2 regions of the Arthrobacter sp. ok909 genome follow, and region 2 is predicted to be linked to the other one. Evidence: predicted binding sites of a transcription regulator. Region 2 holds the regulator's gene; the other holds the start of a gene.
What was found. Region 2 encodes LexA, which represses DNA repair genes until DNA is damaged. Its sites were predicted from a motif close to TCGAACANNTGTTCGA; they were not measured.

Region 1 (7,174 bases), on a different contig from region 2:
CGCTGTGGTTCTCGTAGCCGAGGATGTTGCCGAACTCGGGGGAGGAGACGGTGACGTTCCCGATCAGGCGTTCGTCGGTGCCGTGGGTCTCCACGTCCAGGATGCCGATGCCCGGGATGACCGAGCCCAGCCGCGTCTTGAAGAACTTCCCGAAGAGCTGGTAGAGCCCGCAGATCACGAGCATCGGGGTGCCGTCCTCGGCCAGTTGCTTCAGCGTGGACTCGCGGGAGAGAAGGTCATCCTGGATGACGAGCTGTCCGCTGTCCTGCCCGCCGCCGCCCACAATGAGGTCCACGTCCGCGGGGAACTGGTCGCCGACGTTGTATTCGAGCAGTTCCGGGGTGTAACCGTGCCAGCGCAGCCGCTGGGCCAGGACCAGGGCGTTGCCCCAGTCGCCGTAGATGTTCATGTCCCGCGGGTAGAGCTGCAGGACCCGGATGGTTCCCTTGCTCGGGGCGGCGGAGTCTTCGGGCGGGAGCTCGTGCCCGAAGGAGAGCTCGTGCGATTCCGGGGACTGGGGGGTCATGAGACCACCTCCACTGTGGTGATTTTGGACAGCTCGCGGCGGATCGCCAGCATGGCCGTATACGTGCAGAAGACCCGTTTCGGCTTGCCCTGGGCGCCGCGGATGAACGCGGCCAGCGCCGGCGCGATCTCCGTGTCGACGGCGCCGACGGCGACGTCGTCATACTGCAGGCGCAGCGCCATGTCGTAGGCGCGGGAGCCCGTGAGCTGGTCCACGCCGCCATCGCGGAGGGTGTCGAATTCGACGTCCCACAGCCAGGACATGTCCCGGCCGTCGGCGTAGTTGTCATTGATGGCGATCATGGTGGCATACCCGGCGGCCGGGAAGGATTTCAGGCCGAGCCGGAAGCCGCTGGGGTTCTTGACCAGCACCAGCTCCAGCGGCAGGCCATCGACCACAAGGCTCTCGCCGCGGCCGAACGCCGGCGCCACCTGGGAGAGGGCCGTGAGCAGTCCCGCCTGGTCGGTGCCCGTGCCGCGGGCGCCTGAGATCGCCCGGGCCAGGGTCAGCGCGGCGGCGGCGTTGAAGATGTTGTAGACGCCGCGCAGCTTCATCGCGGTGGTGACCGTCCCGCCGTCGTACTCGAAATCGGCGTCATCGACGCCCACGCGGCGCAGCACGACGTCGGCGGCCGGCCGGGCGGGGGCGGCCGGGACCGGGCTCCCCGGGGCCGCGCGCATGTCGTCGTCGTTGGGGAAGGTGCTCAGGAGGGAATCGTCCAGCCCGAAGTAGAGCACCTCCGGCCCGTCCAGGGTCGCCGCGATCCGGGCGACGCGGGGGTCTTCCCTGTTCAGGACCACGGTCCCGGTGGTTTGGGAGGCGATGTGCTGGAGGAGCTCGGCGGTCTTGTCGATCTCGCCGAACCGGTCCAGCTGGTCCCGGAGGACATTGAGCAGGAGGCTGTAGCGCGGCGGGACCTTGTTCACGAAGTGCACCGCGTGCGCCTCGTCCAGTTCCAGGACCGCGACGTCGGCATCCAGCCGGCCGCGCCAGTCCACCTCGCCCAAGAGCGCCGCGGCCACGCCGCGGGTGAAATTGCTGCCGGTGCGGTTCGTGAAGACCTTCAGTCCCTGGCTCTCCAGCAGTTCCACCACCATTTTCGTGGTGGTTGTTTTCCCGTTCGTGCCACTGACGACGGCGACCCCCAGGGGCAGCGTGGACAGTGTCCGTTGCATGAAGCCGGGATCGATTTTTTCGACCACAAGCCCGGGAAGGGCCGAGCCTCCGCCCCTGAGCCGGGAGACCCGGCGGACGAGCTTGCCGAGCGGAACGCTGAAGTAAAGCATGCTCTGTAATATATCCCAGCAGAGGCATGGAACCCGGACGCCGGGTCCGGTCGCATGCGTCCCCGGCAGGCGCGGCACATTATGCTGTGGGGATGACCACCCCCTCTATTTCCCCTGAATCCCGCGCGGGTTCAGGCCTCCGGATCGGCGTCCTGGCGCTTCAGGGCGATTTCCGGGAGCACCTGCATGCCGTTGAGGCCGCCGGCGCCTCGGGCGTCGGGGTCCGCCGCCCCGCCGAACTTGACGGCCTGGACGGGCTCATCATCCCCGGCGGCGAGTCGACCACGATCGACAAGCTCTCCAGGATCTTCGGACTCCGCGATCCGCTGCGCGAGCGCATCCGGGCCGGCCTGCCCGTCTACGGCTCCTGCGCCGGCATGATCCTGCTCGCGGACGAAATCGCGGACCCCGCGACGGATCTCGCCGGGAACCCGCAGCAGACCTTCGGCGGGCTCGACATCACCGTGCGCCGCAACGCCTTCGGCCGGCAGCGGGAGTCCTTCGAGACGGACCTCGATTTCAAGGGGCTGGAGTTCAGCGCCGACGGGGGCGCCGTGGCTCCGGTCCACGCCGTCTTCATCCGCGGTCCCTGGGTGGAGCGCGTCGGCGGGGGCGTCGAGGTCCTGGCCCAGGTGGAACCCTCCAAAGCCGGCCACCCCGAGTCGTTGGACGGGACGGCTAGAATTGTTGCTGTGCGTTCCGGCCAGCTGCTGGCGACCTCCTTCCACCCGGAAGTGACAGGGGAAAAACGCGTGCACGAACTGTTTATTCGAATGATCAGAGGAGAAGCGTAAAGCATGTCAGGCCACTCCAAATGGGCGACGACCAAGCACAAGAAGGCCATCCTCGATAGCCGACGGGCCAAGTCCTTCGCCAAGCTGATCAAGAACATCGAAGTCGCCGCGCGCATGGGCGGCCCGGACCTTGCCGGCAACCCGAGCCTGGAACTCGCTGTCACCAAGGCCAAGAAGACCTCGGTGCCTGCTGACAACATCGACCGCGCCATCAAGCGCGGAGCCGGCCTCACTGGCGAGGTCGTCGACTACACCGAGATCATGTACGAGTGCCGCGGCCCGCAGGGTTCCGCACTGCTGATCGAGTGCCTCACGGACAACAAGAACCGCGCCGCCTCCGAGGTCCGCCTCGCCATCTCCCGCAACGGCGGCACGATCGCGGACCCCGGTTCGGTCAGCTACCTCTTCAGCCGCAAGGGCGTCGTCTCGCTGCCGAAGAACGGCCTGAGCGAGGACGACGTCCTGATGGCCGTCCTCGACGCCGGTGCCGAGGAAGTCAAGGACAACGGCGACAGCTTCGAGATCCACTCCGAGCCCACCGACCTGCAGGCCATCCGTGACGCGCTCAAGGAAGCGGGAATCGAATACGACACCGACGAGGCCGAGTTTGTGCCCTCGATGCAGGTGCCGTTGGACCTCGACGCCGCCAAGAAGTTCATGAAGCTCGTCGATGCCCTGGAGGAACTCGACGACGTCCAGAACGTCTACAGCAACGCCGACCTCAGCGACGAAGTGCAGGCCGCACTGGAAGCCGAGTGACGCTGTCACGTCGCCGTGATTTTGAGGCCCGGTCTTGACGGCCCCAGCGTGACGCTGCGCGTCCTGGGCGTTGACCCGGGCCTCACCCGTTGCGGCATCGGTGTGGTTGACGTCGAAAAGAACCGGCGCGCCACGATGGTGGCGTTCGGCGTCGTGGGAACCTCGCCCGAGGAGAGCCTGGACCAGCGGCTGCTCGTCATCGCAACGTCGATCGACGAGTGGCTGGACACGTACGAACCGCACGTCCTCGCCGTTGAACGGGTCTTTTCCCAGCTAAACGTCAGCACCGTCATGGGGGTGGCCCAGGCCTCCGGCGTGGTCATCGCGGCCGCCGCGCGCCGCGGCATCCCGGTGGCGCTGCACACGCCGTCGGAAGTCAAAGCCGCCGTCACGGGAAGCGGCACCTCCAACAAGGACGCCGTCACCAAACTGGTGACCAAGATCCTCCGGCTGGACGCGCCGCCGCGGCCGGCCGACGCCGCTGACGCCCTCGCCCTGGCCATTACCCACGCCTGGCGTGCCGGGAACGGCACGTCCACCAAGGATGCAGTGACCACGGGGCCGGGCAGCCAGTCCCTCACCCCCGCCCAGCGCGCATGGGCCGACGCCGAGGCAAAAGCGCGCCGTGCGCGCTGAATGTCCGCGGCGCTTGCTACGCTATTCGTAGATATGTTCGGATAACCGGGTTGCCCTTCCTTGATATGCCCGGTTTCGCTGTAACCCCAGGAGCCCGGCTTTGATCAGTTTTCTTCGCGGAACCGTAGCGCATGTTGGCCTGTCCTCCGCCGTGATCGACCTCAATGGGGCCGGCATGAGCGTCAACGCCACGCCGCAGACCCTCAGCAGCCTCCGGGTGGGGGACGAAGGCAAGCTGTTCACGTCCCTGATCGTGCGCGAGGACTCGCTGACGCTCTTCGGCTTCGCGAGCGACGACGAGCGGGAAGTGTTCGATGTCCTGCTCAGCGTCAGCGGCGTCGGACCCCGCCTCGCCCTGGCCGTGCTGGCCGTCCACGAACCCGAAGCCATCCGGGTGGCCGCCCACTCCGGCGACGGCAAGGCCTTCACGAAGGTCCCCGGCATCGGACCCAAGGTGGCCGGCCGGATCGTGCTGGAACTCGCCGGCAAGCTCGTACCGCACGGCACCGCGGGTGCGTCGGTCCCGGCGGTGTCCGCCGAGTCCGTCTGGAAGCCGCAGGTCATCGCGGCGATGACCAGCCTTGGCTGGTCCGAAAAGGATGCCGCCGCCAGCATCGACAAATCCCTCGCCGATTCCCCCGATCTGGCCGCCAACGGCAACGTGGCGGAAATCCTCCGCGCAACCCTGCGGTGGCTGGGCCAGGACGGCGCCCGCGCCGGGAACCGGGTAGGCGCGCGTGGCTGAGCCGTCGATTGTCACCGGGGGAGAGGAGCCGGAGGAGCGCGCCATCGAAGCCGCCCTGCGGCCCAAGAACCTCCACGACTTCGTCGGCCAGCACCGCGTCCGGAAGCAGTTGTCCCTCGTCCTGGAAGCCTCGCGCATGCGCGGCCGCAGCGCGGACCACGTGTTGCTCTCGGGTCCGCCGGGCCTGGGCAAGACGACGCTGTCCATGATCATCGCCGCCGAAATGAACGTTCCGCTGCGGATCAGCAGCGGGCCGGCCATCCAGCACGCCGGCGACCTCGCGGCCATCCTGTCCTCGCTCTCCGAGGGCGAAGTCCTGTTCCTCGACGAAATCCACCGCATGTCCCGGCCGGCAGAGGAAATGCTGTACATGGCGATGGAGGACTTCCGCGTCGACATCGTCGTCGGCAAGGGCGCCGGCGCCACCGCGATCCCGCTGGAGCTGCCGCCCTTCACCCTGGTCGGCGCCACCACACGGGCCGGCCTGCTCCCGGGGCCGCTGCGTGACCGCTTCGGATTCACCGGCCACCTCGAGTTCTACTCCGTCGAGGAGCTGGAACTCGTCCTGCGGCGCTCGGCCGGGCTGCTGGACTTGAAGGTCAACTCGGCAGGATTCAGCGAGATCGCCGGACGGTCCCGGGGCACGCCGCGCATCGCCAACCGGCTCCTGCGGCGGGTCCGGGACTGGGCGCTCGTGCACGGCATCGAACAAATCGATGCGCGGGCGGCGTCCGCGGCCCTGGACATGTACGAGGTGGACAAGCGCGGCCTGGACCGGTTGGACCGCGCCGTTCTGGAAGCCCTCATTACCAAGTTCGGCGGCGGCCCCGTGGGCCTGTCCACCCTCGCGATCGCCGTCGGCGAGGAAACCGAGACCGTGGAAACGGTCGCCGAGCCCTACCTCGTTCGCGAGGGGCTACTGGGCCGGACCCCTCGGGGCCGCATTGCCCTGGCGCCGGCATGGACCCACTTGGGCTTCGCCGTTCCCCCCGGCGCCTTCGGACAGGACCCGCTGGAATTGTTCCAGACTGACGAGCCCGACGACGGCGCGCAGGGGGAGCCCGGCGGCAACATCGCTGAGGAATCAGGTCCGGAGCGGATCCGAAATAGCCGCTAACACCGTTCCTCCAGCTTTTCCCTTTAGACTGGTATGACGCTCGGCACGTTCGGGTTTTGTTTCCGTGGGCGGAGAGCAGGTAGCCGCCGGCGGTTGGGGGATGGTCTCTCTGCCAGCTTGCTGTGCAGGCCTCTGCCGCGCCGCCCGGAGCAAACGGACGTTGCTGAAAAACAGCTATGCAAGTACAGAACGGAACTTTCCCCTTGGATCCAATGACAATTCTCCTGTTCGTCATGCTTGGCGTGTTCGTCTTTATGATGTTCCGCCGCAACAAGAAGACGCAGCAGCAGCAGGCGGAGCTCCAGTCGAAGTTCGGCCCCGGTGTCGAGGTCATGACGAGCTTCGGACTGTTCGGCCGGATCGTCGACATCAATGAAGCGGAGAACAAGGTCACGCTGGAACTCTCCCCGGGCAACACCGCCACCGTGCACCGCCAGTCCGTAACCAAGATTGTGGAGCCGGTCGTTGCCGCCGACGAGCCGACGGTTGTTCCTGACGACGCATCCTCGCTGACCCTTGACAAGCCGGACGCTGAAACGCCGGATAACGCTTCCGCTTTCAACGAGCCGGCCGGCACTGAAACTCCCGAGGAAACCCTGCGCCGCCTCAACGACGAAGGTAAGAAAGACAGCTAGTCTGCCTACCTGAGCCATCCCGCGAAGCAACGGTTGCGGGCATCCGTCGGCGGGGCCAAGTGCCCGCGCCGGCGGATCCGCCGTAAATAATAGAAAGATCGACAATGGCACGAACTGGCCCCAAAAACTCAGCCATCAGGATGCTGGTCTGGCTCGGCGTAATCATCGCCGCCATGACGGCCGTCCTGGCGGGCGGCACGATTGCCGGCCAGGCCAGCTGGGCTCCCAAGCTCGCCCTGGACCTTGAAGGCGGCACCCAGATGATCCTGGCGCCCAAGGTTGAGGGCGGTTCGGGCATTACCGAAGATCAGCTCAACCAGGCCGTGGCGATCATCCGTCAGCGCGTGGACGGCTCGGGCGTCGCGGAAGCGGAAATCAGCACCCAGTCCGGCCGCAACGTCGTGGTCAGCCTCCCAGGAACTCCTGCCAAGGAAACCCGTGCCCTGATCCAGGCTTCCGCCGACATGAACTTCCGCCCCGTTATCCAGGCTGGCCCCGGCGCAGCGGTCCCCGCGGCGTCCCGGACCCCGGACGCGCAGCTGCCCAAGCCGACGGCCGCGCCTGCCAACAGCAGCGACGAGAACTGGGTTACCCCCGAGATCTACAAGCAGTTCGAGGCGCTCGACTGTGACAACCCCTCGCAGGACAAGCAGCAGCGCTCCGACCCGACCAAGCC
Region 2 (7,174 bases):
GTAAACGCCTTCCGCTCAGTGCCCCCATCGCCCTGTCGAGTTATCTCGCCAGCAGGTGCACGAAACACTTGGAATCCAACCGCTTTTCTCGGCAACGCCTTGGCGGCGGCCCTTCTTTCCTTGACACCGTGCATGGCCCGATTCGGGGCCGGCCCGGCGGACGGCAATTACCTCACTGCGTTCCCGCAGCCAGGCGCCTCGGGCGCCTCTCCCACCAAGCCGCTCTCTTCACCTAGCTGTTTTCTTCAACTTGCTGTTCTCTCTACCCAGCCAGCGCTCCGTCCGGAGCCAGCCCTGCCCCCGGCACCGTTGCCGCGGGCATTCCAGGAGGCCTGCATGACCCCTCGCCGTCAGCCCAGCGCGAATACCGCCCCACAGAGCACCAATCGGCACTATTCTGAAATAGCCGAACCCCTAAAGGAGACCATGACCAGCCAGCCCAACACCGGACCCGATTCAGCCGCCCAGGACATGAGCCCTGCGGAGATCCAGGCTGTTATCGACCGGATCCTCTCCAAGGACACCCCTGCCCCGAATGCGGGCCGCGGCACCGGAGTCAACGACGCGGCCGGCACGAGCGCCGGCGGCCAGAAGGCGGTGTTCGGCACGGCACAGGCCATCTCGCGCCTGGACGACGTGTACACGAACTTCGACGGCGACCAGCAGGACCTCGAGGAACGCCACGCCCTGCGCCGCAAGGCGGGCCTGTCCACCGAACTCGAGGACGTCACCGAGGTCGAATACCGGCAGCTGCGCCTCGAACGCGTGGTCTTGGCCGGACTCTGGAGCGAAGGTACCCTCGCCGACGCCGAGAACTCCCTGCGTGAACTTGCCGCCCTCGCTGAGACAGCCGGCTCGGAGGTCCTGGACGGGCTCGTCCAGCGCCGGGCCAAGCCCGACCCCGGAACGTTCCTCGGCTCCGGCAAGGCGCAGGAACTCAAAGCCATCGTGATGTCCACGGGCGCCGACACCGTAGTGGTCGACGCCGAACTCGCCCCGTCCCAGCGGCGCGGCCTGGAGGACATCGTCAAGGTCAAAGTCATCGACCGCACCGCGCTCATCCTGGACATCTTCGCGCAGCATGCCAAGAGCCGGGAAGGCAAGGCACAGGTGGAACTGGCCCAGCTCGAATACCTGCTCCCGCGCCTGCGCGGCTGGGGAGAGTCGATGTCCCGCCAGGCCGGTGGCCAGGTGGGCGGCGCCGGCGCCGGCATGGGTTCCCGTGGTCCCGGTGAAACCAAGATCGAACTGGACCGCCGCCGGATCCGCACCCGCATGGCCAAGCTGCGGCGCGAAATCGCCGCGATGAAGCCCGCCCGGGAAACGAAGCGCGCCAACCGTCGTCGTAATGCCGTGCCGTCAGTAGCGATCGCCGGCTACACCAACGCCGGGAAGTCCTCGCTCCTGAACCGCCTGACCGACGCCGGGGTGCTGGTGGAGAACGCCCTGTTCGCCACCCTGGACCCCACCGTGCGCAAGGCAGAAACCGCCGACGGCCTCGGCTACACGCTGGCGGACACCGTGGGATTCGTCCGCTCGCTGCCCACCCAGCTCGTGGAAGCATTCCGCTCCACCCTGGAAGAGGTGGCCGACTCGGACCTCATCCTGCACGTCGTCGACGTCTCGCACCCCGACCCCGAGGGCCAGATCGCCGCAGTCCGGGCAGTCTTCAGCGAAGTCGACGCCCGCAAGGTTCCGGAAATCATCGTCCTGAACAAGGCCGACGCCGCCGACCCGTTTGTGGTCGAACGGCTCAAGCAGCGCGAACCGCGCCACGTGGTGGTCTCGGCACGCACAGGTGAAGGCATCCCGGAATTGCTCAAAGCCATCAGTGACGGCATTCCGCGCCCCGGCGTGAAGCTTGAGCTGTTGATCCCGTACAACCGTGGAGATCTGCTCAACAAGCTCCATGAGACCGACGCCGAGATCCTCAGCCTAGAGCACGAGGAAACCGGCACCCGGGCCGTGGTGATGGTGCGCGAAGGACTCGCCGCTGAACTGGATCCCTTCATCAGCAATGACTGAGGCTGCGGTGACCAAGGCCAAGGCCGGATCCTCGGACGCCGGGGCCGCTGACGCGGAACCGGCCGACGGAGGGACGGGCGAGGACGCCGCGGACGGCAACACGGCGTCCGGCAACACGGCCGGCGGGACTGGCGAGGAGTTCGTGATTGAGCTGCTCGACCGTGCCGTGTCCGGCATGGGTGGCCAGAGCCGCGACGGCCAGCACGAAATGGCCCGGCAGGTGGCGCGCGCGATCGACAGCGGCGACCACCTGCTGGTCCAGGCCGGCACCGGCACCGGCAAGTCACTGGCGTACCTGATTCCGCTGATCGCCCACTCGCTGACCAGCAACAAGCCCACCCTGGTCTCCACTGCGACCCTGGCACTGCAGACCCAGATTGTCGGCCGCGACCTGCCCCGGCTGCTCAAGACCATCACCCCGGCCCTGGAGCGGCCCGTCAAGGTTGCCTTGGTGAAGGGCCGGTCCAACTATGTGTGCCGGCACAAGATCGAGGGCGGCTTCCCGTCCGAGGAACCGTCCGAGGGGCAACTGTTCTCCCTCGGCGAGGACACGTCCGTGCCGCACTTTGCCGCCGCGCTGGGCGGGCCTTCCTCCCAGCTCGGCAAGGAAGTGGTGCGCCTGCGCGAATGGGCGGAGGAGACGGCCACGGGGGACCGGGACGAACTCATGCCCGGTGTCACGGACCGGGCCTGGCGGCAGGTCTCCGTCACGTCCATGGAGTGCCTCGGCGCGCAGAAGTGCCCGCTCGCGGCCGAATGCTTCAGTGAACTGGCCCGGCAGAACGCCGCCGATGCCGACGTCGTGGTCACCAACCACGCCATGCTCGCCGTCAGCGCCTTCGAAGGCCTGGCGGTCCTGCCCGAGTACGACGTCGTGGTGGTGGACGAGGCCCACGAACTGCAGGACCGCGTCACAGGCGCAGTCTCCGGCCAGCTCTCCGTGGCGATGGTCCACGCCGCCGCGTCCGGGGCCCGTAAGCACACAGGCATCACCGTGGACGCCCTGAACAATGCCGCCTCCCACCTGGAGCTCGCCATCGAAGGCGTCCCCAGCGGGTTGATGCCCAACGGCCTGAACACCGAGCAACTCGACTGCATCGACCAGTTGCGCGACGCCTGCCGCGCCGCGCTGTCCGATTCCAAGGGGGACAGTTCCACGACGGCCGACGGCGGTCGCCAGCTCGCCCGGTCCCGCCTCATGGTCATCCTGGAACTTTGCGAACGCCTCCTGGCCGCGCGGGAAAACCGCGAAGTCGTGTGGTTCTCCCGCAATAGCAGCTTCGACCCGGCGCAGGGCTACTCCCAGCCGGACGAGACCGCGCCGGCCTTGATCAATGTGGCCCCGTTGAGCGTCGCGGGGCGGCTGCGTGAAGGACTGTTCGCGGACCACACCGTCATCCTGACATCGGCCACGCTCGCCATCGGGGCGGCGTTCGAGCCGGCCGCCGGAGGCCTCGGCCTGGTCGGCAGCGGCGCCCCGAGCTGGACCGGCGTCGACGTCGGGTCCCCCTTCGACTATCCGAAGCAGGGCATCCTCTATGTCGCCCAGCACCTGCCCAAGCCCGGGCGCGGCACGTCCCCGGAGGCTCTGGACGAACTCGAGAAACTGATCCGTGCCTCCGGCGGCGGCGCCCTGTGCCTGTTTTCCTCCCGGCGAGCGGCGGAGGAGGCCGCCGAGGCGATGCGGCCACGGCTGGGCCTCAGCATCCTGTGCCAGGGGGAGTCGAGCATGACAGCGCTCGTGCGGCAGTTTGCCGACGAGCCGGACACATGTTTGTTCGGCACGATGTCCCTGTGGCAGGGCGTCGACGTTCCCGGAGTGTCCTGCCGCCTGGTGGTCATTGACAGGATTCCGTTCCCGCGGCCGGACGACCCGCTCATGACAGCACGTTCCCGTGCGGTGGCGCAGGCCGGCGGCAACGGCTTCATGTCCGTCTCGGCCACGCACGCCGCAATCCGCCTGGCGCAGGGCGCCGGCCGGCTGATCCGCTCGACCTCGGACAAGGGTGTGGTGGCGGTGCTGGATTCGCGGCTGTCCACGGAGCGCTACGGCGGGTTCCTCCGCGCCGCGCTTCCGCCGTTCTGGCCCACCACGGATCCTTCGATCGCCGTGGCCGCCTTGAAGCGGCTGGCGAAGGACTCCGCAAAGAACTAAAAGCGGGGGCCGGAGCCGCGGCTCCGGCCCCCGGAAGCCGTCCCTTGGAAGCCGTCCCCGGGAGGCCTGCCACGGGGTGGCTACAGGGAGCGGAGCACCGAGACGACCTTGCCCATGATCACGGCGTGGTCGCCGAGGATGGGCTCGTACTGGGTGTTTTGCGGTAGCAGCCAGGTGTGGCCGTCGCGCTGGCGGAACGTCTTGACCGTTGCTTCATCGTCGAGCAGCGCAGCCACGATGTCGCCGTTCACGGCATCACCCTGGCGGCGGACAACCACCCAGTCGCCGTCGCAGATGGCGGCATCGATCATCGAGTCGCCGGCCACCTTGAGCATGAAGAGTTCGCCGTGGCCCACCAGTTGGCGCGGCAGGGGCATGACGTCCTCCACCACCTGGTCGGCGAGGATCGGTCCGCCGGCCGCGATGCGTCCGACAAACGGCACCATTGCCGTGTCGGTGGCGCTGGCGAGTTCCGTCACGGAGAGGCCACCGACGGCGCGGAGGCCGCTGGATTTCTCGACGCCCGAAATGGCCCTCGTCCCCTCGTCCAGGGTCAGCGGCATGAGCACTTCCATGGCCCTTGGACGCTTTGGGTCCCGACGCAGGTAGCCGAGCTTTTCAAGTTGGGACAGCTGATGGGTCACGCTCGACAGGCTGGCGAGTCCGACGGTGTCGCCGATTTCGCGCATGGACGGCGGGTAGCCGTTGTCACTGACGGAGCGCTGGATCGTTTCCAGGATTTTCTTCTGCCGGACGGTCAGGCTCTTGGGGGCCCGTGCAGGCTGGGCGCTCCGTGAGCTGGCCCGGCCGCCGGTGGCTTGTGCTGCCATGTTCGCCAACGCCTTTCCGTTCCACCCGGCCGCCGTGGCTGCTGTCACCGGGAACTTCCGGCCTGAAATGTCAGACCCTCCTGATCAACTACCGATGAACGAGTTCACAAGCTGTTGTTCTTTCCCTCAAAAGTAGGCCAGCGGCATCGCTTTTTCAAACATTTGTTCTAGCGAGTCTCGACATCGTTCGTTACTAAGTGCTAAAACAGAACTAGCAAAGTTCGAATATGTGTTCGATTCCGGCTTTTACGCCCCGAGCGCATTATTCGGTTCTATGTTCGAATGTTCGGCCGGTTGGCGGCGAGTACGTGGAGTACGCCGGGCGGCACCGTATGGTCCAGGAGGGCTCAGTTCATGTCAGCAGCAAGCGCGTTTCACAGCACCTTTGATCACAGCATCACGGGCCGCGAGGTCGCCCGGCGGCCGAAGCAGGCGCCGCTGCGGCTCACCCGGCGCGGACGGTTCGTCTTCTTCGGGATCCCGCTGATCCTGCTGGCAGCGCTCATCTTGTCGTTCAGCGGATTCCTTACCGCTCCGGCCAAGGCGGCGGATTCCGCGGACCAGCTCAATGTGACGCCCACTGTTTCCGTGACTGTCCAGCCGGGGGAGTCACTCTGGGCCATTGCGGGGACCGTGGCGCCGGAACGCGATCCCCGTGACGTCGTGGCCGATATCGTGCAGTTGAACAACCTTGACGCCGCGCGTGTAATGCCGGGCCAGCAGCTGTTCGTTCCGTCCAAGTAGGTACCGCCGGCGACCGTCCCGGGCGTCACAGTTTCAGCGCCCGTCCCGCTTCCACTTAAACTGGTCACGTGACTGACCAGCTTGAGCGCCTCAACCGACTGCCCCTCCGAACCAATCTGCGCGGCCTGCGACCGTATGGCGCACCCCAGCTGGACGTCCCCATTCTGCTCAACGTCAACGAGAACACCCATGGTGTCCCGGCCGACGTCCGCGCCGCTATCACCGAGGCTGTCAGCGCCGCCGCCGCGGGGCTGAACCGGTATCCGGACCGGGAGTTCACCGAATTGCGGGAAGCCCTGGCCGAGTACCTTGGCCACGGCCTGGGCGCGGAGAACATCTGGGCCGCGAACGGCTCCAACGAAGTACTTCAGCAAATCCTCCAGGCGTTTGGCGGTCCCGGCCGGACGGCCCTTGGTTTCCCTCCCACATACTCGATGTACCCGCTGCTGGCCGCCGGCACGGACACGGAGTACATTGTTGGCGCCCGCGCGGCGGACTACGGGCTCAGCGCGGAATCGGCTGCCCGCCAGGTCCGGGAGCTGCAGCCCAACATTGTCTTCCTGTGCTCCCCGAATAACCCCACCGGTACCGGACTGGGTCTTGATGTCGTCGAGGCCGTCTATGCCGCCGGAGAGGCCAGCCAGACCATCGTGATCGTAGACGAGGCGTACCACGAGTTTGCCCACGACGGCACGCCCAGCGCACTGACCCTGCTGCCCGGCCGTGAGCGGCTCATCGTCTCGCGCACCATGAGCAAGGCCTTCGCCCTCGCCGGGGCGCGGCTCGGGTACATGGCCGCCGCTCCGGAGGTCACCGACGCCCTGCGGCTGGTCCGTCTGCCGTACCACCTCTCCGCTATAACCCAAGCGACGGCCCTGGCCGCGCTGCACCACCGTGTGGCCCTCATGGCCGACGTCGAGGACATCAAGCGCCAGCGCGACCGGATCGTGTCCGAGCTGGCCCGCCTGGGCCTAAAACCGGCGGCTTCCGATTCCAACTACGTGTTCTTCGGCGGCCTGGAGAACCCGCACGACGTCTGGCAGGGCCTGCTGGACGCCGGCGTCCTCATCCGCGACGTCGGCATCCCGGGGCACCTTCGCGTGACCGCGGGCACTGAGACGGAAACCACAGCCTTCCTCGAAGCCCTTGAACGCATCCTGACCAGCCACGCAACGCCGCAGGCCTAGACTTGACGGGGAGCCAGTGCGCCCCGCCAGACTGCCCAGCACCCTGCCTTCTTCCAAAGGACACATCTACATGAGCAACACCGGAGCCACCGCCGCCGAGGGCCGGACCGCACGCATGGAACGGACCACCAGTGAGTCCTCTGTCCTGGTTGAGATCAACCTGGACGGCACCGGGGTCTCGGATATCAGCACGTCGGTCCCGTTCTACGACCACATGCTGACGGCCCTGAGCA

Region 1: the regulator LexA is predicted to act here: its motif matches at 4,027-4,042, upstream of ruvA (Holliday junction branch migration protein RuvA).

What each region holds. Positions count from the first base shown of each region.
Region 1 covers NZ_FNJS01000010.1:129,942-137,115, forward strand. Annotated here, with positions in the region: gene BLR03_RS10570 (type 1 glutamine amidotransferase) at 1-526, opposite strand, end outside; gene BLR03_RS10575 (Mur ligase family protein) at 523-1,812, opposite strand; gene pdxT (pyridoxal 5'-phosphate synthase glutaminase subunit PdxT) at 1,905-2,606, shown strand; gene BLR03_RS10585 (YebC/PmpR family DNA-binding transcriptional regulator) at 2,610-3,365, shown strand; gene ruvC (crossover junction endodeoxyribonuclease RuvC) at 3,414-4,001, shown strand; gene ruvA (Holliday junction branch migration protein RuvA) at 4,102-4,746, shown strand; gene ruvB (Holliday junction branch migration DNA helicase RuvB) at 4,739-5,863, shown strand; gene yajC (preprotein translocase subunit YajC) at 6,076-6,498, shown strand; gene secD (protein translocase subunit SecD) at 6,603-7,174, shown strand, end outside.
Region 2 covers NZ_FNJS01000003.1:185,739-192,912, forward strand. Annotated here, with positions in the region: gene hflX (GTPase HflX) at 427-2,025, shown strand; gene BLR03_RS04290 (ATP-dependent DNA helicase) at 2,018-4,180, shown strand; gene lexA (transcriptional repressor LexA) at 4,261-5,010, opposite strand; gene BLR03_RS04300 (LysM peptidoglycan-binding domain-containing protein) at 5,365-5,754, shown strand; gene BLR03_RS04305 (histidinol-phosphate transaminase) at 5,823-6,941, shown strand; gene hisB (imidazoleglycerol-phosphate dehydratase HisB) at 7,012-7,174, shown strand, end outside.